One region of the Phenylobacterium sp. LjRoot225 genome, then DNA from elsewhere that is predicted to be linked to it. Evidence: predicted binding sites of a transcription regulator. Region 1 holds the regulator's gene; the other holds the start of a gene.
The links. The regulator HrcA, encoded in region 1, represses chaperone genes, less so after heat shock. The targets are predictions, from matches to a motif close to GTTAGCANTCNNNNNNNNNGANTGCTAAC.
Positions count from the first base shown of each region.

Region 2: the regulator HrcA is predicted to act here: its motif matches at 1,943-1,971, upstream of groES (co-chaperone GroES).

Region 1 is NZ_CAXUPL020000003.1:217,840-232,314, forward strand. It holds gene ACSQ2B_RS16135 (hypothetical protein) at 1-246, opposite strand, end outside; gene ACSQ2B_RS16140 (SirB1 family protein) at 392-1,189, opposite strand; gene ACSQ2B_RS16145 (hypothetical protein) at 1,421-2,197, opposite strand; gene ACSQ2B_RS16150 (ABC transporter ATP-binding protein) at 2,265-3,212, opposite strand; gene ACSQ2B_RS16155 (zinc-finger domain-containing protein) at 3,385-3,636, shown strand; gene ACSQ2B_RS16160 (methyl-accepting chemotaxis protein) at 3,722-5,533, opposite strand; gene dnaN (DNA polymerase III subunit beta) at 5,652-6,770, opposite strand; gene grpE (nucleotide exchange factor GrpE) at 7,082-7,690, opposite strand; gene hrcA (heat-inducible transcriptional repressor HrcA) at 7,710-8,807, opposite strand; gene rph (ribonuclease PH) at 8,884-9,600, shown strand; gene ACSQ2B_RS16185 (helix-turn-helix domain-containing protein) at 9,771-10,004, opposite strand; gene ACSQ2B_RS16190 (DUF2975 domain-containing protein) at 10,028-10,552, opposite strand; gene rdgB (RdgB/HAM1 family non-canonical purine NTP pyrophosphatase) at 10,919-11,518, shown strand; gene hemW (radical SAM family heme chaperone HemW) at 11,515-12,657, shown strand; gene glf (UDP-galactopyranose mutase) at 12,659-13,798, opposite strand; gene rsmI (16S rRNA (cytidine(1402)-2'-O)-methyltransferase) at 13,918-14,475, shown strand, end outside.
Region 2 is NZ_CAXUPL020000003.1:843,338-857,812, forward strand. It holds gene groL (chaperonin GroEL) at 1-1,504, opposite strand, end outside; gene groES (co-chaperone GroES) at 1,565-1,870, opposite strand; gene ACSQ2B_RS19220 (class I SAM-dependent methyltransferase) at 2,105-3,322, shown strand; gene mobA (molybdenum cofactor guanylyltransferase) at 3,561-4,151, opposite strand; gene ACSQ2B_RS19230 (TSUP family transporter) at 4,280-5,032, shown strand; gene ACSQ2B_RS19235 (nucleoside deaminase) at 5,320-5,760, opposite strand; gene ACSQ2B_RS19240 (pseudouridine synthase) at 5,773-6,948, shown strand; gene rsmD (16S rRNA (guanine(966)-N(2))-methyltransferase RsmD) at 7,074-7,643, shown strand; gene ACSQ2B_RS19250 (IS481 family transposase) at 7,731-8,672, shown strand; gene ACSQ2B_RS19255 (hypothetical protein) at 8,669-8,932, opposite strand; gene ACSQ2B_RS19260 (hypothetical protein) at 9,188-9,343, shown strand; gene ACSQ2B_RS19265 (ATP-binding protein) at 9,426-11,015, shown strand; gene ACSQ2B_RS19270 (hypothetical protein) at 11,126-11,314, shown strand; gene mutL (DNA mismatch repair endonuclease MutL) at 11,320-13,185, opposite strand; gene ACSQ2B_RS19280 (TraB/GumN family protein) at 13,261-14,238, shown strand; gene ACSQ2B_RS19285 (DUF3035 domain-containing protein) at 14,398-14,475, opposite strand, start outside.

The DNA.
Region 1 (14,475 bases):
CTGGTGGATCAGGCCGATGTACTGGTCCCAGTTCACCACCTCCTTGAAGCAGCCGACCCGGACGAAGTCGTCCACCGCCACCAGCTCCGCCAGCGGGGCCCAGTCCTCGAAGCGGAAACCCGGCTCCCGGGACTGGTTGACCAGCCGTTTGAAGCGGGCGCCGTACTCCAGCACGACGCGCGTCATCGGCCCATCGGTCAGGGGCTTGCGATCGTCCAGGCGGCTCGTTTCGATCTGCGCGTCCATGTCGGCGCTCTCCCTATGTCGGGACGCTCTCGTGCGTCGCAGCGCGCTGCGACCGGCGTCTGACGAAAGTCTCGCGCCGGAGAATTGGCGAGGCAATGGCGCCCTAGCGTCACCCAGGACCACTTTTTTCCGGGACGGAGCAGCCTTAGTCGGTCAGGGCGTCCAGCGCGCTCGTCACATGGCTTCGAAGGCCGGGGTCGCGCGTGGTCTCCAGCATGGCGGCGAGGCTCTCGCGGGCGGCGACGGCGTCTCCGAGCGCGCGTTCCAGGCGGGCGCGCTCCCACCACCCCGCGCTATAGGCCGGCGCCACGGTGGTGATCCGCTGCAGCACGGCAAGCGCCCGGGGAAGCTCGCCCGCTCGCTCGGCCCGGGTCGCCTGGTTCATCAGCAGGCGCACCAGCACCGCCCGGTTCGACATTGGCGCTAGGTGGTCGGGGGCGACGGCGTCCAGGCTGTCCTCGGTCGTCTGCAGCAGGGCGGCGAGCTGGGCGCCGCCGACCACGCCGCCGCGGTTGAACGGATCGATCACCAGGGCCGGCTGGCCGATCGCCGCCAGGACATGCCCGGGCGTGTTGAGCACATGGGCCGCCCAGCCCAGCCGGCGGGCCGCCGCGACATAGAGGATCGCCAGCGCGACCGGCAGTCCGCGCCGCCGGTCGATGACCCGGATCAGGTCGGCGTTGGCAGGGTCGTCATAGGTCTTGCGGTCACCCTCGAAGCCGAACTCGGCGGCCAACACGTCGGCCAGTTCGGCGGCCTGCTCCCGCGGCGTGCGCGCCGCCGCCGCACGGACGGCGAGCCGCTCGGTGATCCGCTCCAGCAGTTCGAGATAGCCTGCAAGCTCCACCTCGGGATGGTCGAGGGCGGCGATCTCCAGCGCCGCCGTGTCCAGCTCGAGGTCGGCTTCGTCGATGAGGCCGAGACTGGCGATCTGCTCGATCATGACCCGATACCTTTCGCGCGATCGGCGCACCATGACAGATGGGATGGCGGCGATCTTCCCCCAAGGGTCTAGTGCGCTGGATCTGAAGTTCGCCAGCTCATGGGTTATGTCTCGGCGCGAGCTTCAGATCCAAAAAAGCGCACTAGAAACTTACACTTGCTAGTGTCCTGATCGATTCCGAAGTTCGTCCGAGCCTGCCACGAGGCGCCTGCGAACTTCGGAATCGGGACACTAGCCGCCCATCATCTGGAGGGTGTCGGCCATCGTCCCTTGCGGCACGCGGATCAGACCGCTCCTCGGCCGGTCGAGGTCGAGGATGACGCTGAAGGCGAGGGCGAAGAGGGCCAGGAGGGCGAGCGAGGCCGCGCGATGGCGCAGGCCCGCGCCGCAGATGCCGTAGCCGAGCACGACGGCCGAGGCGATCAGGTAGAGGCTGAGCGTGAGCAGCACGCTGGGCGGCAGGCGCGCGGCCAGCGCGGCCTTGCGCGCACTGGCTGCGTCGAAGGCGTCGTTGAGCGGCGCCAGCACGAAGCCCGCCAGCGGCGTCGTGCGGCTGGGGCCGACAAGCCGCACGGCCTCGTCCCAGATCGGCGGCTGCTGGCGGGCGGTCTCCCGGTCGGCCGCCCTCTGGGTCTCGCCCCCGTTCAGGCCAAACGTGAGCCGGGTCTGGGCGTAGTTGCGCATCAGGGCGCGCAGCCGGCCCGGGTCGTCGAGCACCGAGGTCCTGAGATAGGCCGTGCCCAGGGCGTTGGCCTCGGTCACCACCAGCTCGCGCCGGGTCTCATGACGGTTCAGCGCCATGCCGAAGCTGAAGGCCATCAGCAGGGCCAGGAGGCCCAGGACCGCGGTGAGGACGACGGTTTCGTCCGCCGGCGGGTCGCCAGCCTCGGACGCGCGGATCAGCCGGCGGCGCGACCAGGCCCCGACCTCGCGCGCCAACCCCATGCCGACGAAGATCAGGATGAGGACGATCCAGAGCGGAACCTCCTCGAAGAGCCGTTCGACCATGGTCCGCACCCGATGAAGTCCGGGACCAGCATCGCCAAGCCCGGCAGGCTTGGCAATCGCGCGCGCCTCAAGCCGCTTCCGGTGGCGCCGAGGTCAGGGCGACGAAGACGTCCTCCAGGTCCGGGTCCTCGGTGGAGATGTCCTTGATGTGCAGGCCCGCGGCGCGGATGGCGGCCAGCACCTGCTCGACGCTGGAGAGGCCAGTGCGATAGCTGACCGAAAAGCCGCCGGCCTTGGTCAGCCGGGTCTCGAAGCCCGGCAGGACCGGGACCGTGGTCACCGGCTCTTCCGGCGTGACCAGGACGTGGCGGGTGTCCATGCGCTGCAGCAGGGTGGTCGTTGGCTCGCAGGCCACCACCTGGCCGCGGTTGATGATGGCGATCTGATCGCAGAGCTCCTGGGCCTCTTCCAGGTAGTGGGTGGTGAGCACGATGGTCACGCCCTTGCGGTTCAGCTCCAGCACATAGGCCCAGAGCTGGCGGCGCAGCTCGACGTCGACGCCGGCGGTCGGCTCGTCGAGGATCAGCACCGGCGGATTGTGCACCATGGCCTTGGCCACCATCACCCGGCGCTTCATCCCGCCCGACAGCTGGCGGACATAGGCGTTGGCCTTGTCGGCGAGACCCAGGGCGGTGAGCAGCTCCATGGTCCGCCGCTCCTTGGGCGGAACGGCGTACATGCCAGCGGCCACCTCCAGGGCTTCGCGCGGGGTGAAGAAGGGATCGACGGCGATCTCCTGGGGCACCACGCCGATGGCGGCGCGCGCGTCGCGCGGGCGCTCGTCGATGTCGCGTCCCCAGATCCGCACCTCGCCGGAGGTCTTCCGGCAGAGCCCCGAGAGGATGTTGATGAAGGTCGACTTGCCGGCCCCGTTGGGACCCAGCAGGCCGAAGATCGAGCCGCGCGGGATGGCCAGGTCGACGCCGCGAAGGGCGCGCATCTCCGGCGTGGTCTTGGTCGCCGGGTAGGTCTTGACGAGGTTGCGGGCCTCGATGGCGTAGTCGGGAAGGGTCATCGAAGGCTGGGGACCTCGTTGGCGCCGCGTCTCGATTGACTGGGAAAGGCGCGGTCGCATACCTAGGCGCGCATCGCGCCCACGCCAAGCCGGGCCGCGATTTCCAGAGGGGCACGTCATGGCTCGCCAAAGTCGCAACAAGGGCGCTTCCGCCCAGGTCAAGGTTGAGCCCATGCCGGCGCGTCCCGCGCTGACGCCGGACCTGCCGGCGCCGGAGACCATCGTCGTGCGCTCGGGCCGGATCGCCTGCGACGGCGTCGGCGGGGCCCTGGGGCACCCACGGGTCTGGCTGGAAATGGGCGAGGCCGCCTTCGTCGAATGCCCCTACTGCGACCGCCGCTTTGTCCTCGCCACGGACGCCGGCGAAGGCGAGGAGGACGAGCGCCTGGCCCCGGGCGTCTACGAAGGCTCCCACGGGCACTAAGCGTCGCCGACACCCTCAACGAACGGTCATCCCCGCGAAAGCGGGGACCCAGGGTTTCTGGGTGTCTAAGGCCTAGGACCGGAGCCTAGGCCGCCCGCGCGCCCGCCACGGTCCGAGCGCTCGCGCCGGCCTCGCCGAGGCGGAAGCGGCCGACCATGCGGACCAGCTCCTCGCTCTTGCCGGATAGCTGCTGGGTGGCGGCGGCGGATTCTTCGACCATGGCGGCATTGCGCTGGGTCATCTGGTCCATTTCCGTGACCGCCACATTGACCTGCTGAAGCCCGTTGGACTGTTCCTGGGTCGAGCTGGCGATCTCGCTGATCACGCTGGCGATCTCGCCGACCTGGGCGACGATCCGCTGCAGCGCCTCGCCGGTCCGCGCCACCAGATCGACGCCCTTGCCGACCTGCTCGCCGGAGGTGTTGATCAGGGTCTTGATCTCCTTGGCCGCGTCGGCGGAGCGCTGGGCCAGAGCCCGCACCTCGGAGGCGACGACCGCGAAGCCCTTGCCGGCTTCACCGGCGCGGGCGGCTTCGACGCCGGCGTTCAGGGCCAGCAGGTTGGTCTGGAAGGCGATCTCGTCGATCACCCCGATGATCTGGCCGATCTCGCCGGCCGAGCGCTCGATGCCGCCCATGGCGTCCACCGCCTGGCGGACGATCTCGCCGGAGACCTCGGCGTCGGAGCGCGCGGCGGTGACGATGCGGTCGGCGTTGCGCGCGCCCTCGGCGGTGCGGCCGACGGTGACGGTGATCTCCTCAAGCGCGGCGGCGGTCTCCTCCAGGTTGGCGGCCTGGCGCTCGGTGCGGCGCGCGAGGTCTTCGGAGGCGGCGCTGATCTCGCTGGTGCTCGATCGGACGCCGCTGGTGGCGGTGTTGATGACCTTCAGCGTGTCCTGCAGCCGGCTGATGGCGCCGTTGAAGTCCTGGCGCAGTTTCTCGTAGTCCGGCGGGAAGGGCGTCGCGATGCGGAAGGTGAGTTCGCCGGCCGAGAGCTGTTCGAGGCCCAGCCCCACCGCCTTGACCACCTCGGCCTGTTCACGGGCGGCCTGGGCCTCCGCCGCGGCGGCGCGGGCGCGTTCGGTCTCGGTCTGCCGACGCTGCTCGGCGCTCTCGCCTTCGAGGCGCAGCTTGTCGAGCGCGGCCTCCTTGAAGCTCTGCACCGCGGCGGCCATGGCGCCGATCTCGTCGCCGCGACCGATTCCGGGCGGCGAGACCTCGTGGTCGCCCTCGGCGAGCTTGCGCATCACCGAGGTCATTCCGGCGATCGGAACCGCGACGGCGCGCGACAGCAGCCCGGCCATGAAGACCGCGAAGGCGATGGCCGCCACGCCGGCGCCGACCATCACGACGGTGGCCTTGCGGATGGCGCTGAGCTGAGCGGCGGCGTTCGCCGCCTGGATCTTGTCCTGAGCCGTATTGAGGCCCTTCAGGCCGGCGCGCAGCTTGCTGAGCGACTTTCGGCCCAGCATGTCGAACGCCTGAGGCTTGGTGGCGGGATCCTGGGCGAGGGCGATGACCGGCTCGCCATAGGTGGCGCGCCAGGTGTCGAACTCTTTCTTCAGCGCCACGGCGCGCGCGGCCTGCTCGGCGTCGTCAGACTGGCTGCGGAAGCTCTCGAGCGCCTTGTCGAGCTTCGCCGAGCTCTCGTGATAGGTCTTCAGGAAGGCCGGCTCGCCGGCGATGGCGAAGCCCCGCAGGGCGTTCTGCATCTCCAGCATGCCCGTATGGGCGGCGCTCAGTTCGTCGGCGCGCTCGCTCGAGCGGACGGTCTGGTCGACGGCGTGGTGGATGGCCCGCAGCTGGTGCATGACCAGGGCGTTCGCGCCGACCAGGATGAGGATCAGGCCGGCGAAGGCGCCCGAAAGCTTGCGCGAAATCCTCAAGTTTTTGAACACGGCGCGGGCTCCCGACGGACCGAACCGTCGGCCCTCGGGCGGACCATCCCATGCGCCGAGTTGATTTAACCTTACCTGGGGGAAACCATGTCGAGCGGCCGAGCGCTCCGACCCGGCCTTAGACCCGCAGGGGCATCAGGATGTACTGGACGTCGGCGTCGGCCGGATCGAGCACCAGGGCCGGATCGTTGGGGCCGCCGAAGCGCAGCTCGGCCATCCCGCCGGAGATCTGGTCGGTGATGTCCATCAGGTAGCGGGCGTTGAACGACAGCTCGAAGGCGTCGCCGTCGTAGTCGATCTCCAGCTCCTCGACGGCCTGGCCGGCTTCCATGTTGCGCACGGTCAGCACCACCCGGCCGCTCTCGATCGCCATGCGCACCGAGCGGCTCTTTTCCGCCGAGATGGTGGCGACCCGGTCGACGGCCTGGGCGAACAGCTTGGCGTCGACGCGGACGATGCGGTTGTTGTCCTTCGGGATGACCCGCGTGTAGTCGGGGAAATTGCCGTCGATCACCTTGGACGTCAGCGCCGCCCCGTTCACCTCGAAGCGGACCTTCTGCGGACTGACCGCCAGCTCCACGGTCTCGCCGGCGTCGTCGAGCAGGCGGCGGGCCTCGCCGATGGTCTTGCGCGGCACGATGACGCCCGGCGTCCCGGCCGCCCCTTCCGGCGCCGCCATCTCGGCCAACGCCAGACGGCTGCCGTCAGTGGCCACCGCGCGCAGCTTCAGCACGCCGTTATCGGTGACGGTGTGGATGTAGAGGCCGTTCAGATAGTAGCGGGTCTCCTCCGCCGAGATGGCGAAGCGGGTCTTGTCGATCAGCCGGATCAGGTCGTTGGCGTCCACCGTCATCCGGCTGGTCAGGCCCTCGGAAGACATGATCGGGAAATCGCCGGCCGGCAGCACCGGCAGGCTGAAGCGCGAACGGCCGGCCTGGACCGTCAGCCGCGGGTCCTCGCCGTTGAAGGTCAGCGCGACGTCGGCCCCGTCCGGCAGCTTGCGCACGATCTCGTAGAGCGTGTGGGCCGGCGCGGTGATCTGGCCCGGCTGGTCGACCTGAGCGAAGGCCTCGTCGATGATCTCCATGTCGAGGTCGGTGGCCGAGAAGCTCAGCTTGTCGCGTTCGGCCGAGAGCAGCACGTTCGACAGGATCGGAATGGTGTTCCGGCGCTCGACGGCGCTCTGCACATGCCCGAGCGCCTTCAACAGCGCCGCCCGTTCGATCGTCAGCTTCATGCCCTGGTCCCGCTCGCGCACGCGCCGGCGCGAATCATGCGCCCGGCGCCCCCCGACTGGAGGGGACTTGCGACATTAGCCAATTTCGCAAGGGGGGGAAGAGGGGGAAGCGCGAGAGTTGATGCGCCGCCTGGGAGGCGGGCTATCGCATACAAATAACACACGTCATCCCGGACGGCCTGCAAGGCCGATCCGGGACCCAGGGCGGCGTGCATGGCCCTGGGTCCCGGCTCTACGCTGCGCTTCGGTCGGGATGACGGCTGGATTGTTTTATCCGTCCGCCCCAACCTGACGGCGTTCGGCGCCGGATCCTACGCCCGCGTATCGACCGAGCCGCCGCCTTGGGCTTCATCGTTGGCGGCGTAGGGATTGGAGCCGCCTTCGGGCGGCGCCGGCGCGACCTTGGCGGCGACCACCACCATGGCCGGGCGCACCAGGCGGCCGAGCAGGTCGTAGCCGGGCTGCAGCACCTGGATGACGCCGCCGGGGGCCACGTCGCTGCCGGGCTGCTCCATCATCGCCTGGTGCTTGTTGGGGTCGAACTTCTCCCCGCGGGCGGGGTCGATCCTCTTCAGGCCGTTCCGCTCGAAGGCGCCTTGCAGCTCCTTCTCGGTCATCTCGACGCCGACCACGAAGTTCTTCACCGCCGGATCGGCGCTCTCCGCCGGCTGGGCCGCCAGCGCGCGGGCCAGGTTGTCGGCGACGCCCAGCAGGTCGCGGGCGAATTTCTGAATGGCGTAGGCGCGCGCGTCGTTGGCTTCGCGCTCGGCGCGGCGACGGGTGTTGTCGGCCTCGGCCGCATAACGGAGCACCTGCTCCTTCAGCGCTGCGGTCTCGGCGCGCAGCGCCTCATAGGCGTCCTCGCCGGCTTCCTGGGTCGTCGCCTGGACGTCCGGCTCGGGCGTTTGGTCTTCGGACATGTCTTACCTGGCTCGCGAGTTAAGCGTTCATCACCTGGCCAAGCACGCGGGCGGTGTAGTCCACCAGCGGAATGATCCGGGCGTAGTTGAGACGGGCCGGCCCGATCACCCCGATCGCGCCCAACACCCGCTGTGAGCCCGTCATATAGGGCGCCGCGATGACGGCGGAACCCGAAAGCGAGAAGAGACGGGTCTCGGCGCCGATGAAGATGCGCACGCCCTCCCCGTCCCGCACCCCGTCGAGCAGCTGAATCAGCTGTTCCTTTTGCTCCAGATCCTCGAACAGCGAACGCACCCGCTCCAGGTCCTCCGCCGTCTCGCGCGACTCCAGAAGATTGGCGCGGCCGCGGACGATCAGCGAGCGGTCCTCGGCTGCGCCGCCGCTCCAGGCGGCCATGCCGTCCTCGACCAGGCGCGCCGCCGTCTCGTCGAGCTCGCGCCGGGCGCCGTCGAGCTCGGTGCGCAGATCGACCCGCGCCTCCACCAGGGTGCGTCCGCGCAGGCGCGAATTGAGGAAGTTGGAGGCCTCCTGCAGGGCCGAGGGCGTCACCCCGGCGGGCAGGCGGATCAGCCGGTTCTCCACCGTGCCATCCTCGAACACCATGATCGCCAGGGTCCGCTCCGCCCCCAGGGCGACGAACTCGACGTGCTTGACGCCAGCGTCGCGCGTGGGTGTCACCACCATCGCCGCCCCGCCGGCCAGGCCCGAGAGAATGGCGCTGGCCTCGTTCAGCGCGTCTTCGTAGTTGCGGCCGTGGGCGCGCAGGCGCGCATCGATCGAGCGCCGCTCATCCTCCGCGACATCCCCCACCTCGAGAAGCCCGTCGACGAACAGCCTGAGGCCCGCATGCGTCGGCAACCGTCCGGCGCTGACGTGCGGCGCGCCCAGCAGGCCCAGCTGCGTCAGATCCTGCATGGTGTTGCGGATCGAGGCGGGCGAGAGCAACAGCCCGCTTTTGGACAGGGTGCGGGAGCCGACAGGCTCGCCGGTGTCGAGATAGCTCTCGACGATGCGGCGAAAAATATCCCTCGCCCGTTCGTCGAGCTCGGCCAAAGAAGGCCCGCGAGCGAAGATAGGCGTGTTCACGTCGGATGCTCGTCCGTCTGTGCGCCCCATGGACTGGACCGGTTCGATCTAGGATAAGCGCGACCTTCAAGCTTGCAAGACGCGTCGCAATCCCAAGGAGTTCCGCATGCGCCCTTCCGAACGTGTGGCCGATGCGCTGCGACCCGTCACCCTGGAGACAGGGGTCAACCGCTACGCCGAGGGATCCTGCCTGGTGAGCTTCGGCCACACCAAGGTCCTGGTCACGGCCAGCCTCGAAGAAGGCGTGCCGCCCTTCCTGCGCGGACGCGGCCAGGGCTGGGTGACGGCCGAGTACGGCATGCTGCCGCGCGCCACCCACACCCGCGGCCGCCGCGAGGCCGCTCAGGGCAAACAGTCTGGCCGCACCCAGGAGATCCAGCGGCTGATCGGCCGCTCGATGCGGGCGGTGGTCGATATGAAGGCGCTGGGCGAACGCCAGATCACCCTCGACTGCGACGTCATCCAGGCCGACGGCGGCACTCGCACCGCCGCCATCACCGGCGGCTGGGTCGCGCTCAAGCTCTGCACCCGCTACCTGCTGGAGGAAGGCCTGATCACCACCGACCCGGTTCTTGACCAGGTGGCGGCGATCAGCTGCGGCGTCTTCTCGGGCACTCCGGTGCTCGACCTCGACTACGAGGAGGACTCCAACGCCGAGGCCGACAGCAACTTCGTGCTGACCGGCAAGGGCGACATCGTCGAGATCCAGGCCACCGGCGAGAAGCGCGGCTTCAGCGAGGGCGAGTTCGAGGCGCTGTTCTCCCTGGCCCGCAAGGGCATCCGCGAACTCTGCGTCGCCCAGCGGGCGGCGGTGGGGGGCTAGGGGCGCTCCCCTCTCCCCGTTCTTCCGTCATGGCCGGGCCTCGTCCCGGCCACCCATGAACGTCGAAGTTCCGGGACTATCTCCAACCATCAGTGTGCATGGGTTCCCGGCACCTAGGCCGGGAATGACGTTGAGAGGGGTGCGGGGACGCCGGACCATGACGGACAGCGCTATTCCTCCTCCTCCGGCTCCTCGGCCGGCCCCGCCTCGTAGACGAGCAGATCCCCCGGCTGGCAATCGAGCTCGCGGCACAGGGCCGCGAGCGTCGAGAAGCGCACGGCGCGGGCCTTGCCGGTCTTGAGGATCGACAGATTGGCGATGGTCACGCCGACGCGGTCCGCCAGCTCGGTCAGAGACATGCGGCGGTCGATGAGGATCCGGTCGAGGCTTACGCGGATGGGCATGGATCAGGCGCGGGTCCGGGGCTCTAGATCGTCAGCTCGGCTTCGCGGCGCAGGCGCGCGCCCTCGCGGAACACCTCCGCCAGGACGAACACCACCAGCACCGAGAACCACGCCGTCAGGCTGAAGCTCGGGCGCACGTCGCGCACCCAGGGCAGCCAGGCGCTGATCCCCCAGACCGCGTAGCGTCCGAGTTCGAGCACCGCAAGCATCAGCCCGATCAGCCGCAGCCGGTTGACGTTGTCCGGATGGAAGGGGTCGCCGGCGGTCAGCGTCACGAAGATCCGCCGCAGGGCGCCGATGATCAGCAGCACGCTCGCCATGTAGAAGCCGGCGGCGAGCAGGCCGCCGACCACCAGGGGCGCGCGCTCGGCGAACTGCACCCCGTCGGAGATCTTCACATTCGCCAGCAGCGAGGGGTTGAAGGCGAACAGCAGGGCCGCGAGCGCCAGGAGGGCTGCGCCGATGACGCCCGCCACCAGGGCGACATAGACCACGTCCAGGATGATCTTGAGGAAGCTGGAAACCGACCCCGGACCCAACGCGCGCATGCGACCCCCCTTTCCGACTCGCCCGGCCTGAGCCGCGCGGCCTTGGCCAACCCCACGTGGAGCCTAGTGGAACATGCCGCCTGTAGCGACCGTCAGGACCGGGAACATGGCGAAGGCGGTGAAGAAGCTGAGCGCGACGCGGTCGAAGATCTTGGACAGGTTCGAGGGCATGGGAGCCTCCTTGGGGCTTGCTGCGGTGCAGCGGGGTTGAATGAAGCGACATCGCTTCCATGCCGGTAATCAATATGGACACATCGATTTTCGATCAAATGAATATCGATTAACAATATTAAACTTTCGCAATGCGGCAGGCCGCTTCGGCGTTATGGTCCGCGAGCAAGCCCACCCCGGACGGAGAGACGATCGATGGCCCTGACGTTGGAGCCTGGCGCGAAGCTGGTGGTGGCGACCCACAATCCCGGCAAGGCGCGCGAGCTCGCCGAAATTCTGGAAAATCGTTTCCAGCTGATCACCGCCGGCGACCTGGACCTGTCCGAACCCGAGGAGACCGAGACCAGCTTCGTCGGCAACGCCCTGCTGAAGGCGCGTGCGGCGGCCGACGCCAGCGGCCTGCCGGCCCTGGCCGACGACTCCGGCCTGTCGGTCAGCGCCCTGGAGGGCGCGCCGGGGATCTATTCCGCCCGCTGGGCGGGGCCCGAGCGCGACTTCTACGCCGCCATGCGCAAGGTCGAGGAACGGCTCGAGGAGGCCGACGGCGACGACCGCTCGGCCTGGTTCACCTGCGCGCTGGCCCTGGCCTGGCCGCACGGCGCGGCGGTGGTGGTCGAGGGCCGGGTCGACGGGACCCTGGCCTTCCCGCCGCGTGGCGAGCGCGGCTTCGGCTATGACCCGATCTTCGTCCCCGAGGGCGGCGACCTCACATTCGGCGAGATGGAGCCGGCGGCGAAGGACGCCATGAGCCACCGCGCCCTCGCCTTCGCCAAGTTGAAGGCGGCGCTCTGGTGACCACGCCCCCGCCGCTCGGGGTCTATGTCCACTGGCCCTATTGCGCGCGCATCTGCCCCTATTGCGACTTCAACGTCTTCCGGGTGCGGCGGCCGGACGAGCCTGCGACCCTGGCCCGGGCCATCCTCGCCGACCTCGAAGCCCAGGCGCAGCTCACCGGGCCGCGCACCCTGGTCTCGGTCTTCTTCGGCGGCGGCACGCCCTCGCTGATGGATCCGGCCTGGGCGGCGCAGATCGTCGCCAAGGCCCGCCAGCTCTGGACCCCCGCCCCGGACCTCGAGGTCAGCCTCGAAGCCAATCCCACCGACGCCGAGGCTGATCGGTTCGAGGCCTTCGCTGCGGCCGGCGTGTCGCGGCTGTCGCTGGGCCTGCAGGCGATGGACGATGCGGCCCTGGCCTTCCTCGGCCGCAACCATGATGCAGCGACTGGGATCCGCGCCGCCAAGGCCGCCGCCAAGGCCTTTCCGCGGCTGTCGCTCGACCTGATCTACGCCCGGCCCGGCCAGACGGCGGGCAGTTGGGCCGAGGAGCTGCGCCAGGCGGTGGATCTAGGCGCCGAGCACCTGTCGCCCTATCAGCTGACCATCGAGGCCGGTACAGCATTTGACCGAGCGGTACAGAGAGGCCGGTTCGCCGCGGCGGACCCTGAGCTCGGCGCGGTCCTCTACGAGACCACCCAGGCGGTTCTCGAGGCCCAGGGCTTCACCGCCTACGAGGTCTCCAACCACGCCCGCGGCGCGGCGGCGCGGTCACGCCACAACCTCGTCTACTGGCGCGGTGAGGACTATGTCGGCGCAGGTCCCGGGGCGCATGGGCGGATCACCCGCGGGGCTGTGCGCCACGCCACCGTCGGCGAGAGCCGGCCCGCCAACTACGTCGCCCGCGTCGCCGCGCACGGAACCGGCTTTCCCGCGCTGGAGGCGCTGAGCCCGCTGGAGGCGGCGGAGGAGCGGGTGCTGAGCGGCCTGCGCATCGAAGACGGCGTGCCGCGCGCCGAGCTGGCTGTCCTCGACCTGTCGCCGGCGCGAACCGCCTCCCTCGTCGAGCTCGGCCTGCTGGCCGACGACCCCGAGCGGCTGCGGGCGACCCCGGCCGGCCGGCTGGTGCTCGACCGGCTGACCGCAGAGCTGCTGACCTGATCTATTTCGCGGGCGTCGCTTCGGCCGCCGGCAGAGCCGACTGGATGCGCCGGAACGTCGCCAGCGCCTGCCCGACCACCTGGTCCATGTTGTAGTATCGATAGGTCGCCAGCCGGCCCACGAACCAGACGTCCGGCGTCGCCAGGGCCAAGGCCTCGTAGCGCTTGTAGAGCGCCTCGTTCTCGGGTCGCGGCACCGGATAGTAGGGGTCGCCCTCGGCCGTCGGATATTCGTAGGTGACGGTGGTCTTCGAATGCTCCTGTCCGGTGAGGTGCTTGTACTCGGTGATCCGGGTGTAGGCCTCGCTCATGGGATAGTTGACCACGGCCACCGGCTGGAACTGCGGCTGGTCCAGGGTGACATGGTCGAACCTCAGCGAACGGTAGGGCAGCCTGCCGAAGCGGAAGTCGAAGAATTCGTCGACCTGCCCAGTCCAGATCAGGCCGCGGCGGGGCTTGAGGTGGCGGATGTCGGCGAAGTCGGTTCCCAGCCGCGCCTCGATCAGCGGGCTGGCCAGAAGGCGGTGGAACATGGCCGTGTAGCCGGCGTCGGGCATGACTTGGAACTGGTCGGTGAAATAGCGGTCGTCGCGGTCGGTGCGGGTCGGCACCCGCGCCGTGACAGCCCTGTCCAGCTCGGACGGGTCCAGCCCCCACTGCTTGCGGGTGTAGCCGCGGAAGAACTTTTCGTAGAGCTCGCGGCCGACGCGCGAGACCACCACGTCCTCGGAGGTGCGGATCTCCTCGACCGGCTCCGCGCGGGCGGCGAACCAGGCTTCCAGCTCTTCGGAGGTCAGCGACAGGCCGTAGAGCCGGTTGATGGTGTCCAGGTTGATCGGGATCGGCAGCAGCTGGCCGTCGACCTGGGCCCGCACCCGGTGTTCGTAGGGTCGCCAGGCGGTGAAGCGAGACAGGTAGTCAAAGATCGCCTGGGCGTTGGTGTGGAAGATATGCGGGCCGTAGCGGTGCATCAGCACGCCGGCGGCGTCGTACTGGTCGTAGGCGTTCCCGCCGATGTGGTCGCGGCGGTCGACGATCAGCACCCGCTCGCCACGCTCGGCGGCGATCCGTTCGGCGAGCACGCTGCCGGCGAAGCCCGCCCCGACGATCAACCAGTCGTACGTCGCCCGCTCGTCCGCCATCCGCCCCTGATCTCCGCGTCGCCCTTCCCGCCGCTGCTACAACCTGTCGGCCAGGCGCGCCAGGGCGCGTGGCGCCGCGGAGGCTTGCCATCGGGCTCGCCAGCGGCGAAGCCTGCGCCATGGCACGCCCCCTCCCCTCGCCGGTCCTCGACGACGCCCCGCTGGCGCCCGGCCTCTACGTGGTGGCCACGCCGATCGGCAACCTGCGCGACATCAGCCTGCGCGCCCTCGACGTCCTCGCGGGTTGCGACTTCGTCCTATGCGAGGACACCCGGGTCAGCGGCAAGCTGCTGTCCCTCTTTGGCCTGTCGAAGAAGCTGGAGCGCTACGACGAGCACGCCGCCGAGCGCACCCGACCCAAGGTGATGGCGGCCCTGGCCGAGGGCGGGCGCGTGGCGCTGATCTCCGACGCCGGCACCCCGCTGGTCTCCGACCCCGGCTACCGCCTGGTGCGCGAAGCGGCGGAAGCCGGCCACCGGGTCTATCCGATCCCCGGGGCCTCGGCGCTCCTGGCCGGGCTTTCGGTCGCCGGCCTGCCCACCGACCGCTTCCTGTTCGCCGGTTTTCCACCGCCGAAGAGCGCCGCGCGCCGCACCTTCCTGGAGGAGGTGGCCGGGATCCGCGCGACCCTGGTCTTCTTCGAGGGCGGCTCGCGGCTGGCCGACAGTCTCGCCGAC
Region 2 (14,475 bases), 630 kb from region 1:
GGACGACCTTCGCCGGGTCGATGACGCCGGCTTGGACCATGTCCACATACTCTTCGGTCTGGGCGTTGAAGCCGAAGGTCGCCGAGGTGTTCTCGAGAACCTTGCCGACCACGATCGAGCCTTCGACGCCGGCGTTTTCGGCGATCTGACGGATCGGCGCCTGGAGCGCGCGACGCACGATGGCGACGCCGGCTTCCTGGTCGTCGTTGTCGCCCTTGAAGCCGTCGAGAACCTTCGAGGCCTTCAGCAGGGCGACGCCGCCGCCGGGGACGATGCCTTCTTCCACCGCAGCGCGGGTGGCGTTCAGGGCGTCGTCGACGCGGTCCTTCTTTTCCTTCACTTCGACTTCAGTCGCGCCGCCGACGCGGATGACCGCAACGCCGCCGGCCAGCTTGGCCAGACGTTCTTGCAGCTTTTCCTTGTCGTAGTCCGAGGTGGTGTCCTCGATCTGACGCTTGATCTGGGAGACGCGGCCTTCGATGCCGGACTTGTCGCCCGAGCCGTCGACGATCGTGGTGTCTTCCTTGGTGATCGTGACCTTCTTGGCCTTGCCGAGCATGTCGATGGTGACATTCTCGAGCTTGATGCCGAGGTCTTCGCTGATCAGCTGGCCGCCGGTCAGGATGGCGATGTCTTCCAGCATCGCCTTGCGGCGATCGCCGAAGCCCGGCGCCTTGACGGCCGCGACCCGCAGGCCGCCGCGGAGCTTGTTGACCACCAGGGTGGCCAGGGCTTCGCCTTCGACGTCTTCGGCGATGATCAGCAGCGGACGGCCCGACTGGACCACCGATTCCAGCACCGGCAGCAGGGGCTGCAGCGAGGAAAGCTTCTTTTCGAAGAGCAGGATCAGAGGCTCTTCGAGATCGGCCTCCATCTTCTCGGCGTTGGTGATGAAGTAGGGCGACAGGTAGCCGCGGTCGAACTGCATGCCTTCGACGACGTCGAGTTCAGTCTCGGCGGTCTTGGCTTCTTCGACGGTGATGACGCCTTCGTTGCCGACCTTTTCCATGGCGCGGGCGATCATCTCGCCGACTTCCACGTCGCCGTTCGCCGAAATGGTGCCGACCTGAGCGATTTCGCTGTTGGCCGAGACCTTCTTGGCGGAGGACTTGATCTCTTCGATGACCTTGGCGACCGCCTTGTCGACGCCGCGCTTCAGGTCCATCGGGTTCATGCCGGCGGCGACCGACTTCAGGCCTTCGACGACGATGGCTTGCGCCAGAACGGTGGCGGTGGTGGTGCCGTCGCCGGCCTTGTCGTTGGTCTTGGAGGCGACTTCACGGATCAGCTGGGCGCCGAGGTTCTCGAAGCGATCGCTCAGTTCGATTTCCTTGGCCACCGACACGCCGTCCTTGGTCGAGCGCGGAGCGCCGAAGGACTTTTCGATGACGACGTTCCGGCCCTTGGGGCCGAGGGTCACCTTCACCGCGTTGGCGAGGATGTTGACGCCGCGCAGCATGCGGTCACGAGCGTCGGAGGAGAAATAGACGTCTTTGGCAGCCATCTGGTGCTGTCCTTTTTCTGAAAGAGGTGTGGAGCGGTGCGAGCTGTTGGGTCGGGGCCGTTAGGCCGGGACCTTCACCGGCTCGAGCACGCCCAGGATGTCGCTTTCCTTCATGATCAGCAGGTCCTTGCCGTCGAGCTTGACCTCGGTGCCGGACCACTTGCCGAACAGGATGCGGTCGCCCGCCTTGACGTCGAGGGGCTGGACCTTGCCAGCGTCGTCGCGCGCGCCGGGACCGACGGCGATGACTTCGCCTTCCTGCGGCTTTTCCTTGGCGGTGTCGGGGATGATGATCCCGCCACGGGTCTTTTCTTCTTCCTCGACGCGCTTGACGAGAACGCGGTCTCCCAGAGGACGAAACGCCATGATGATCTTTCTCCGTTCGAGACGGTTGGAATGGTGGTGGCGTAAGCGCCGAAAGGCCGCGGCTTTAACCGTGTTAGCAGTCGGGGTCCTTGAGTGCTAACGCCGCGACGGAATTAGGAAGGTCGGGCTGCGGAGTCAAGGCTCGGGACGCTGCGGAGCCCATCTCGTCAAATGGCGTTCTCGGAACCTTGGCCGCGGCGCATCGTTCCTACGTCGTAGGTCGAGAGGCTGCACATGGCGCTGCAATCCTTCCTGCGCAAGGTCGTGCGTGAAGGCTCGTTGACCGTTCGCATGCCGGACGGAAGCCAGTTCGAGCTGGGCGACGGTTGCGGGCCGCCTGTGGTCGTCTCCATAACGTCGAAGCGCTGGGCGGCGCGGATCGCCGCCAATCCGGGACTGGTCCTGGGCGAGGCCTATATGGAGGGCGGCCTGGTCCTCGAGCGCGGCGACATCTACGACTTCGCCGAGGTGATCGGGCGCAATTCCAGGCACCGGCCGCCGAGGCGCGCCGGTCTGCTGGAGCGCTGGTGGCTGGACTGGCGGCTGCAGGCCAACCCGCGCGCCCAGGCGCGGCGCAACGTGGCCCATCACTACGACCTGTCGGTCGACTTCTACCGGCGCTTCCTCGACGCCGACCTGCAGTACTCCTGCGCCTATTTCCAAGGACCCGGCGTGCCCCTGGAGGCCGCCCAGCTCGCCAAGAAGCGGCACATCGCGGCCAAGCTGCTGCTGGCGCCGGAGCAGCGGGTGCTGGACATCGGTTGCGGCTGGGGCGGGCTCGGCCTGACGCTCGCCCAGGAGGCCGGCGTGCGGCTCGAGGGGATCACGCTGTCGACCGAGCAGCTGGCCACCGCCCAGGCGCGGGCCGAGGCCGCGGGGCTCGCCGGTCGCGCCAGCTTCTCGCTGACCGACTACCGCGACGTCGAAGGCCCCTACGACCGGATCGTCTCGGTGGGAATGTTCGAGCACGTCGGCCGGCCGAATTTTCAGACCTATTTCGACCAGGTGGCGCGGCTGCTGAAGGACGACGGGGTGGCGGTGATCCACTCGATCGGCCGATCCGAGGGACCCTCCTTCACCCAGGCCTGGATCGCCAAATACATCTTCCCCGGCGGCTACATCCCGGCGATGAGCGAGGTGCTGACCTGCGTCGAGCGGGCCGGCCTGATGGTTGCCGACGTCGAGGTTTTGAGGCTGCACTACGCCGACACGCTCAGGGCGTGGCGCGAGCGCTTCAACGCCCAGCGCGCGGAGATCGCCCGCCTCTACGACGAGCGGTTCTGCCGGATGTGGGAATTCTATCTCTGCCTCAGCGAGATCGCCTTCCGCTATCGCGGCCACATGGTCTTCCAGTTGCAGCTGGCCAAGAAGATCGACGCCGTCCCGCTGACCCGCGACTATATCGGCGAGGCCGAGCGCCGGCTGACCCGGCCGCACCGGCGCGCGGCGTGAGGGCGGATCCCTTCTCCTCTCCGACAGTCTTGAACCACGAAAAACACGGAAAACACGGAAGCACAGCGCTGAGCGCGCGCCTCCGGCGAGTCTGGCTCGAGCCAACCGACCGGCTCTTGGCCGGTCAAGAGATCGATCTCCAAGCCGATCCACCGTCCACGTTCGTGTGGTTCGTGGACAAATCCTCTTCCGTGTCTTCCGTGTTTTCCGTGGTTCAAAAAATAGGTGGTCGGCTCAGCTAAGATCCCTCCGCCTCCAGCCGCGCCAGATCCTCAGGGGAATTGATGTTGGCGAAGGCGGCGGCGGCTTCGGGCCCGAAGTCGACGACCGCCAGGCCGCAGGCGGCGGCGAAGCCGCGCAGCGAGCTCTGGCCTGAGGCGCGGTAGGCGGGCAGGCGCTCCAGGGAGGTCACGCGCCAGAGGCCGCAGGTCGGCTGCAGCTCGCCCTCGATCCGCGGCAGGGCCACCCCGTCGTCCGGGCCGAGCGCGGCGGCGAGCTGGGCGGGCAGGGTCTGCGGCAGTCGCGGCATGTCGCAGGGCAGGGTGAAGAGCCGGTCCGCGCCCGCGTCGCGGGCATGCTGCAGGGCGCCGGCCAGGCCCGCGAGCGGTCCGGGAATGTCCGCCCGGTCGAAGGTCAGGTCCGCTTCCACCGCGCCGGCCAACTGGGCGGCGTCGCGCACGGCGACGACCACCTGGTCCGACCAGCCGCGGGCCAGGCTCAAGGCGTGAGCCACCAGCGGCGCGCCACGGAACGGCCGCAGCGCCTTGATCCCGCCCATCCGCCGGCCCTCGCCGCCGGCCAGGACGGCGACCATCAGGGTGTCGCTCATGAGCGCTCTTCCGCATTCATGCCCACCGTCATGGCCCGGCGCGTGCGGGCCATCCAGCCCAAAACGCCTGCCACAGGCGCCGGCGGCCGGCTCGACGATGCGACCGGATCGGGTGTAAGCGCGGCCGCGTGAGCCTCGTCACATCGGTCTTCATCCTCGTCGTCGCCTTTGGGACCGCCACCCTGTCGGGGGTCTTCGGCATGGCCGGAGGCCTGGTGCTGATGGGGGCGCTGGCGCTGGTGCTGCCGGTCAAGGCGGCCTTCGTGACCCACGGTCTCCTGCAGCTGGTCGCCAACGGCTGGCGGGCCATCCTGCACCGCAGCTACGTGCGCTGGGACGTCGTCGCCATCTATGCCTTGGCGTCGCTGACGGCGGGCGCGGTGGTGTCCTGGCTCGCCTTCACGCCCTCCAAGCCGGTGCTCTATCTGCTGATGGGCCTGGTCCCGGTCGTGCTCTGGCTGCCGCAAGCCTGGCTCCGCCTCGACGCCGCCCGGCCGGCCCAGGCCTTCGCCTCGGGCCTGCTGGTCACCGGCGTCAATCTTACGGCGGGCGTCGCCGGCCCCTTGCTCGACCTCTTCTTCGTGCGCACCGAGCTCACCCGCCACGCCATCGTCGCCACCAAGGCCGCCACCCAGGTTTTCGCCCACCTGGCGAAGATCGTCGTCTACGGCCTGCCGCTGGTCGCAGTCCCCGAGACCGGGCTGCCGTCGGTGTGGGTCTTCCTGCTCGCCGTGCCGCTCTCGATGGCGGGCGCGGTCGTCGGCGGCAGGATCCTCGAGCGGATGACCGACGTGAACTTCAAGCGCTGGACCCGCTGGCTGGTGACGGCCGTCGGCGCGGTCTACCTGGTGCAGGCTGGGCAGCTGTTTCTGACGCGCTGAAGGACCGGGCGAGCAAGGCCGGAGCGCGGGCAAAAAAAGAGCCGGACCCGAGGGCCCGGCTTTAAGTCATAGGGAGGAAACGCCCAGAATGGGCAGGGCCTGAAATAGGCGCCTTTCCGCAGGATGCAATGGCCAAGCTTGAAAAATTCATGATGAAGGGTTGAAGGCCAACTACGAATGCAGGCCAGACCGAAGCCCTTCCCCCTCGATGGGGAAGGGTTGGGATGGGGATGTGGCTTCCGAGGTCGGCGAGCCGGACCGATAGCCCTCAGGGGGAAGATCTTGAGCTACTTCCCCCGCCGCGCCCGGAAGAAGCCGCGCAGCAGGGCGGCGCTCTCCTCGGCCAGGACGCCGCCCTCGACCTGCGGCCGCCAATGGCAGGTCGGCAGGGTGAAGAAGCGGGGGCCGTGGACGACGGCGCCGCCCTTCGGGTCCTCCGCGCCGTAGATCAGCGTCCCGATGCGGGCGTGGCTGATGGCGCCGGCGCACATGGCGCAGGGCTCCAGGGTGACGGCGAGGCCCAGGCCCGTCAGTCGATAGTTGCCGAGCTTTTGCGCCGCGGCGCGCATCGCCACGACCTCGGCGTGGGCGGTGGGATCGTGCGCCCCGATCGGCTGGTTGGCGCCTATGGCGATGATTTCGCCGGAGGCCGGATCGAACACGACGGCGCCCACCGGCGTTTCTCCGGCGTCTGCGGCGGCTTGCGCCGCTTCGAGGGCGATGCGCATGGTGCGCTGAACATGGTCCACAATCCGCACCGAACCGACCGCCCTGCGTCCGGTCAAGCCCGCAACGCTTCTGAAACCCCCGCCGACGCCGGCGGCGACCGCATCGCCAAGGCGCTGGCGCGCGCCGGCGTGGGTTCGCGCCGTGACGTAGAGCAGATGATCGCCGACGGCCGGGTGGCGCTGAACGGCAAGGTCCTGACCACGCCCGCGGTCAAGGTCGAGCCCGGCGACATCCTCACCGTCGACGGCAAGGTGGTGAACGACGCCGAGCCCGCGCGCCTGTTCCGCTACCACAAGCCGGTTGGCCTGGTGACCACCCACAAGGACCCGCACGGGCGCCAGACGGTGTTCGACGCCCTGCCGCCCGGCCTGCCGCGGCTGATCTCGGTGGGGCGGCTCGACATCAACTCCGAGGGGCTGCTGCTGCTGACCAACGACGGCGGCCTGGCGCGGGGCCTGGAGCTGCCGGCCACGGGCATCCAGCGCCGCTACCGCGCCCGCGCCCACGGCCGCGTCACCCAGGAGAAGCTCGACAAGCTGAAGGACGGCGTCACCGTCGAGGGCGTTCGCTACGGCCCGATCGACGCCAAGCTCGACAAGGCCAAGGAAGGCCCCCAGGGCGCCAACCTCTGGATCACCGTGACCCTGGCCGAAGGCAAGAACCGCGAAGTGCGCCGGGTGCTGGAATCGCTGGGCCTGAAGGTCAACCGGCTGATCCGCCTCTCTTACGGACCCTTCGCGCTGGGGACCCTGCAGATCGGCGAGATCGAGGAGGTCGGCCCGCGGGTGATCCGCGAGCAGGTCGCCGAGCACATCGCGCCGGAGAACATGCCCAAGGGCGACCGCCCGTTGTTCCAGCGCGTCCAGACCCCGACGCCCGGCCGCCGCGCGCGGCCTGTGCCCGACGCCGACGGCGCGACGCCGGCGCGGGCGCTGCGCATCCCCCGCCGTCAGGCGGCCCAGGGCCGCGGCGCCGCCGATCCTGCGCCGAAGACCGAGTACAAGCCCGGCTGGGCCAAGCCCAAGCCCCGGGCCGCCGTGCCGAAGAAGGGGCCCGGCCCGAGGAAGTCCGGGGCCGCCCACAAGGTCGATGCGGCCCGGACGCCTGACGCGGCCCGGAAGTCCGGCGCGGTGCGCAAGCCCGGCCCCCCGAAGCGGCCCGGCGGCGCCCCGAAGCGCGGGCGGTAGCTCCTTATCCGCTCGTCGCCGCGAAAGCGGGGATCCAGGCGTTTTTGGTTGCCGGCGCGGGGCTCTTACAGAAAAAGCCTGGGTCCCCGGTTTCGCGGGGATGAGCGGGCAGGGGATTTCAGGACGTGCGCATCGTATCCGGCGAATTTCGCGGCAAGGCGTTGGCGGCGCCCGGAGGGCAGATCACGCGGCCGACGTCGGACCGCGCCCGCCAGGCCATCTTCAACATCCTGGAGCACGCCGCCTGGTCGAAGGGGGTGCGCGACGTGCGCGTGATCGACCTTTTCGCCGGCTCCGGCGCCCTGGGCTTCGAGGCCCTGTCGCGCGGCGCGACCTTCTGCCTGTTCGTCGAGACCGATGAGGCCGCCCGCGGCGCGATCCGCGAGAACGTCGACGCCATGGCCCTGTTCGGCCGCACCCGGGTGCACCGGCGCGACGCCACCCAGCTGGGCCAGCGGCCCGGCGCCGACGGCCCGGCCTTCGACCTGGCCTTCCTCGATCCGCCCTATGGCAAGGGGCTGGGCGAAACGGCGCTGGCGAAGCTTGCCGAGGGCGGCTGGCTGGCGCCTGAGGCGATCGTCGTCTGCGAACGCGGCGCCGACGAGGCGCCGCTCAGCGTCGAGGGCTACGAGCAGCTGGACGTGCGCGACTATGGCGCGGCGCGGGTCTGGTTCCTCCGCTACCTGGCTGCCTAGTTGTCGAAGCTACGAAGGTTGTTCACCCGGGGAGGGGTCTGAACGAAGCTGGGGTTGCAACACTCCACTTCCACCGGAACTCCCCGGATGAACGTCCATAAGAATGCGCGGCTGACGCCGCGTGGTCGAGCCCTGATGGTGTCTCGGATCGTAGATGAAGGCTGGTCGGTGGCAGCTGCGGCGGAAGCGGCTGGGGTCTCGGTGCGGACGGCCCGCAAATGGGTGGGCCGGCGTCGTCGGGGGCCGAGCGAAGACTTCACCGATCGCAGCTCGGCGCCCCGACGATGTCCGCGCAGGACGTCGCAACCGCGGGTGATGCAGATCGAGCAGCTGCGCCGCCAGCGGATGACCGGGCCGGCGATCGCCCAGGCCCTGGGCATGGCGCGCTCGACGGTGGGCGTGATCCTTCGCCGGCTGGGGCTGGGCAAGCTGACGGCGCTGGAGCCCCGGCCCGAGGTGATCCGTTACGAGCGCTCGCGACCCGGCGAGATGATCCATCTCGACATCAAGAAGCTCGGCCGCTTCGACGTGGAAGGCCACCGCATCACCGGCGACCGCCGTAAAGGCGCATCCCGGGGAGCCGGCTGGGACTTCCTGCACGTCTGCGTCGATGACGCCTCGCGCCTGGCCTACACCGAGATCCTGCCTAGCGAGCGCAAGGAGGACACCACGGCCTTCCTCGAGCGCGCCCTGGCCTGGCTCGCCCGCCACGGCGTCACCGTCGAACGGGTGATGACCGACAACGGCTCGGCATATCGCTCCAAGCTCTTCGCCAAAGCCTTGCAGACCGCCGGCGCGCGTCACGTCCGAACCCGCCCCTACACGCCTAGGACCAACGGCAAGGCCGAACGCTTCATCCAGACCAGTCTGCGCGAGTGGGCCTACGCCAAGCCTTACGGCTCGTCGGCGGAGCGATCAAAGGCCGTCGGACCCTGGACCGACAGCTACAACCTCACCCGACCCCACTCCGGCATCAAAGGCTTCACCCCCTGGCAGAGGGTGAACAACCTTCTTGGTAACGACACCTAGGCCGGAGTCATCGGAAAGCCGAAGGCGTTCGGCGGCTCGTTCTCGTGGGGCGCGGCGCCGCAGGTGTGTTCCGCTGTGGTGGGCCAGCCGGCGCAGCTTTCGATCTCCGCGGCGAGGAATTCCGCGGCTTCCTGGGTGAGATGCAAGGCCTCCGTCGCGATCCGCTGCTGCTCCTGCTGGAGCGTCTGGTCCTGGGCGTGCTCGAAGGGCAGGTGCTGCAGGACGAGCACGGCGCCGGTGCGCAGATGTTTGATGGTCATATAGGCCTGGCCTGCATGGTTGCAGTGGCACGACGCTATTTGAAATTCAGTGTCCATGGCGACGCCTTGGTCTACCGGCATCCATGACGTCCTGTCCGGATGGCGCAGATTCAACGCCGATCGGGCGATATCGCCTTGCGGGCAGGGCCATCATCTTGGCTCAATCTTTCGTGCGTTGAGCGCTGACCTGTCCGTCGTGACTGGCGCCCCGTCCTCGAGGTCCCGATATCTTCAGCGAAAGGCGGTGATCGCGCCATGTTCGAGAATCTGCGGATCGGCCTGAGCTGGCTTCGCTCCGCCGTGGCCTGGTGGGTGGTCGAGGTCGTCCTGTCGACCTACCAGCGCCTGGGCGGCGTCTGCAGCAAGCTGCGCAGGCCCCACGCCATTAGCGATGTCACAAAGACTTCGTAAAATATTCACACAACCTTAAGGCGTGTATAAACGCAAAGTTAGGGTTGGAAACAGCATCTCTGCGCGCCTGTTGGAGTGCGGAATGACGCTTCTTTTCGATATCGCGCCCTATGCCGAGCCGGTCGCCGCCGATGTCGCCGGGCGCGAGATCTACAAGCGGTTTCAGGATGAGCCGGACACCCTGGTGATCGCCGTGGTGGACGCCGCCAATCGGCCGATCGGCCTGATCGACCGCAATAACTTCCTGGTGCGGATGGCGGCGCAGTACGGCTACGCCCTGTGGTCGGGCCGTCCGGTCTCCTTCTGGATGCAGACCGACCCGGTGATCGCCGACGGGGAGATGACGGTTGCGGAGTTCTGCGGCCGGGTGCTGGAGGAGCGGCCCTCGGAGCTGTTGCAGGGCTTCATCGTCACCTGCGGCGGGCGCTACGCCGGCGTCGGCACGGCGCTCGCCCTGCTGCAGGCCACGGCGACCGCGACCGCCACCTACGCCGGCGAGATGAGCCGGATGGCCGAAGAGGCGCAAGGCGCGCTGGCGGCCAAGGAGCGGTTCCTGGCGGTGATGAGCCACGAGATCCGCACGCCGCTGAACGGCGTGCTGGGGGTCGCCGAAATCGTCCGGCGCAAGTCGCATCAGGCGGACCTCGCCCCCTTCATCGACACCATCCTCGATTCCGGCCGCACGCTTCTGCGGCTGTTGAACGACGCGCTCGACCTTTCGCGCGCCCAGGCCTCGGGGCTCGAGCTGCAGGAGGAGCCGCTGGCGGCGGCGACCCTGCTGGACGACGTGATCGGTCTCTGGTCGGCCCACGCGGAGCTGAAGGGCGTCCGCTTCCATGCGGCCTATGAGGGGCCGAAGGACCTCTGGCTGCTGGCCGACCGCGACCGGCTGCGCCAGGTGCTGAACAATCTTGTCGGCAACGCCCTGAAATTCACCGCGATAGGCGCCGTCGAGGTGCGCTTGCGGGCGGTGGTGGAGGGCGATTGCGCGCGGCTGACGGGTGAGGTGTCCGACACCGGCCCGGGCGTTCCGGCCGAGTTGCGCGAGGCGATCTTCTCGCCCTTCCACCAGGCCGAGGCCGGCGTGCGGCTCGGCGGGGCGGGGCTGGGCCTGGCGGTCTGCCGGCAGATCGTCGAGCGGATGAACGGGACGATCCGGGTTCTGGAGGCTCCCGGCGGCGGGGCCTGTTTCGTCTTCGAGGCGCCGCTCTACCATGTTCCCGCCCCCGCGGCGGCCGAGGCCCCCGGCTCGCCGGTCGAGGCCGCCGGCGGGGCGCTGCACGTGCTGATCGTCGACGACAATGCGACCAACCGGTTGGTGGCGGCGACGCTCTGCGAAATGTTCGGCTGCACCAGCGAAATGGTGGGCGACGGGGCGGACGCCGTCGCCGCGGCGGCGACCGGGCGCTTCGACCTGGTGCTGATGGACATCAAGATGCCCGGCATGGACGGGGTCGAGGCGACCCGCCGGATCCGCTCCGGCGGCGGCGCGTGGAGCCAGGCGCCGATCATCGCCCTGACCGCCAACGCCGACCCCGCCGACGCGGCCTTCTACCGGGCCAGCGGCATGAACGGCGTCGTCGAGAAGCCGCTGAAGCCCGAGCGGCTGCTGGCGGCGATGAGCGCGGTGCTGCAGATGGATCCGGCTGAGCCGGTGGAGTGCGCGGCCTGAGCGCCGAACGGCCCCCTCAGCCTTCCTTGAAGCATTCCTGATACAAGCCGGCCGTGCTGGCGTCTCGGCCGGCTCGCAGGATCAGCCTTCGCAGATGTGCGGAGGTGATCATGAGATATCCAATCGACGAGCCGATTGACGCCGATTTCGAGGTCCTGAGTTCGGGCCCGCCGAGGTCTGCGCTGCGCGTGACCCTGGACCGGCTGGTCTTCGCCACAATCGCGGTCGTGCTCACCTGCATCTTCGCCGCCATCTGCGCCGGGGCGGCCCTCGGAGCCGCCTTCCTAAGCTCACGCTGACGGGTCTAGCGGCGTCCGAACAGCCGCTCGATGTCGGCGAGCTTGAGTTCGACATAGGTCGGCCGGCCGTGGTTGCACTGGCCGGAATGAGGCGTGGCCTCCATCTGCCGGAGCAGGGCGTTCATTTCTGGAGCCGTGAGGCGCCTTCCAGACCGGACCGAACCGTGGCAGGCCATGGTCCCGCAGACCTCCTCCAGGCGCTCCATCAGCGCCAGCGCCTGGCCGTTCTCGGCGAGGTCGTCGGCGATGTCGCGCACCAGGCCCTGGACGTCGGTCGCGCCCAGCAGGGCGGGGGTTTCGCGGACCAGGACGGCGCCGGGGCCGAAGGGTTCGAGCAACAGGCCGAGCAGCGCCAGCTCCTCGGCGCGCGCCGAGACCCGTTCGGCCTCAGCCGGGTCGAGCTCGACCACCTCGGGCAGCAGCAGCGCCTGGCGGGCCACGGCGCCGCCGGCCATCTCGGTCTTCATCCGCTCGTAGACCAGGCGTTCGTGGGCGGCGTGCTGGTCGACGATGACCACCCCGTCGCGGGTCTGGGCGACGATATAGGTCTCATGCACCTGGGCCCGCGCCGCGCCGAGCGGGAAGTCCACGGGGTCGATCACCGGCGCCATGCCAGGCTCCGCCACGCCTTGGGGCTCGTAGGCGGGTTCGGCGCGGGCGGAGACCTCGGTCAGGCCGGGCAGGGTCTGCAGCGCCGCAGCCAGGCCGCCGCCGCCGCCGCTGGGCGTCCAGCCGCCGGCGGCCCAGCTGGAGAAGCCGCCCCCGGCGGGCGGCGGCGTATAGCCCTGGCCCGGCTGTCCCTGCGGCCGGAAGCCGCCGAGCGCGGCGGAGGCCACTGTGGTCGAGGCGCGGTGGCCGGCGCTGGCCAGCGCATGGCGCAGGCCGCCGACGATCAGGCCGCGCACCAAACCGGGATCGCGGAACCGCACTTCGGCTTTGGCGGGGTGGACGTTGACGTCGACGTAGGCGGTGTCGAGCTCGATGTAGAGGGCGGCCAGCGGGTGCCGGTCCCTCGCCAGGAAGTCCGCATAGGCCGCGCGCAAGGCGCCTTGAAGAAGCCGGTCGCGCACCGGCCGGCCGTTGACGAACAGGTATTGGTGGGCGGCGTTGCCGCGGTTGAAGGTCGGCAGGCCGGCGAATCCCGAGAGCCGCACGCCCTCGCGTTCCTGCTCGATCTCCAGCGCATTGTCGGAGAAGTCCCGCCCCATGATCGCCGACAGCCTTGCAAGCCGCCCGTCCGGCCCCTTGGCCTCGGCGGGAAGGCGCAGGCTGCGGCGGCCGTCGAGATCGAGGGCGAAGCTCACCGCCTCGTGGGCCATGGCCTGGCGCTTGATCTCCTCGGTGATCGCCAAGGCTTCGGCGCGCTCCGACTTCATGAACTTCAGGCGGGCGGGCGTGGCGTAGAAGAGGTCGCGCACCTCGACCCGCGCGCCGTGCGGGCCCGGGAAGGCCGCCGGCGCCACGGCGGCGACCGCGCCGCCTTCCACCTGGATGGCGTAGGCTTCGCTCGCGCCGCGCGCGCGGCTGGCGATCGACAGCCGGGCCACCGAGCCGATCGAGGGCAGGGCCTCGCCGCGGAAGCCCAGGGTGATGATGCGCAACAGGTCGTAGTCGCCCTCTGCGTCGGGGCTGAGCTTGGAGGTGGCGTGGCGCTCGATCGCCAGCGGCAGCTCGTCGGCCGAGAGCCCCGAACCGTCGTCGGCGACGAGGATGCGGGTCAGGCCCCCGCCGTCGGCCTGGACCTCGACCTTGGCCGCGCCGGCGTCCAGCGCGTTTTCCACCAGCTCCTTGACGGCGCTGGCTGGCCGTTCCACCACCTCGCCGGCGGCGATGCGGTTGACGGTCTCGGGCGGCAGACGACGGATCGGCATGGGAACACTCTCGCAGACCCGCCAATATAGGACGATTCCGATAGGGTGATGGCCGTGAGAAGAGGTCTCGGATTCTTGGCTCTGACGTTGGGCGTCGTGGCGACGTCGCCGGCGGCGAGCCTGGCGCAGGGCGTCGTGCTGCAACCGGCGCCGCCGACGCAAGCCGCTCCCCAGCTCCCGGTTATCGATCCCGACGCCACCCTGGTCGAGGAGCTGGTGGTCGTGGCCCGCGACCGGGGTCCGGCCTGGTGGACGGTCTCCAACGGGACCAGCACCGTCTATGTGCTGGGCGCGCCCTCCCTGGCGCCCAAGCGCACGCCCTGGGACCTCATCACGCTCCAGCGCCGGCTGAACGGCGCCAGCCAGGTGATCCTGCCGTTCCAGGAGGTGAAGGTGCAGCTGGCCGGCTCGGTGGGCGCGGCGTGGAACCTGATGCGCCTGCGCACCGGCAAGCCGTTCGAGGAGGGGCTCGACCCGGCGGGGCGCGCCCGCTTCGCCGCGGCGCGGGAAAAGATCGGCCAGCCCGCCGGCCGCTACAAGACCAACAACGCCCTGGCCGCCGGCCTGCTGCTGGCGGGCGATTACCGCGACCATTCCAACCTGACCAACGCCGACACCGCCAAGGTGGTGAGGGCCTATGCGCAGATGGCCAAGGTCCCGGTGGTGCAGAAGAGCTACGACATCGGCCCGCTGATGGGGGCGATCCTTCGCACCCCGAAGCCCGCCGCCCGCGCCTGTCTCGACGCGGTGCTGGAGCAGGTGGAGGCGGGACCCGGCGTCACCGTCGCCGCGGCCAAGGCCTGGGCCGAGGGCGACACGCCCGGCGCGCTGGACAACGAGCGGACCTACGAACGCTGCATCAACATGGTTCCCGGCGCCCAGACCTTCGACGCCCGCACCAAGGCCGACCAGGTCGCCGCCATCGAAAAGGCGCTGAAGGCGCCCGGCCATGCGATCGCGGTGGTGCACCTGCGGCCGCTGCTGGCCCAGGGCGGCGTGCTCGATCAGCTCCGCGCCAAGGGCTACGAGGTGAAGACGCCGGGGGAGGTTTAGGGGCAGCCGAAAACTCGCGGCCGTCAAAACGATCCGTCATCACCCGGCTTGTCCGGGTGATCCATCCCAACGTCGTTCCGCAACAGCCGCGACGGGCGCCTTGGGCTGGGTGGCCCGGACAAGCCGGGCCATGACGGAGGTTTTGGAGCGCTAGGGGGCCTACAGCCCCGGCAGCTTGAAGCGCTTGTTCTCGTCGCGCTGGATGATGATCGGCTTGTCGCCGACCAGGCCGGTGAT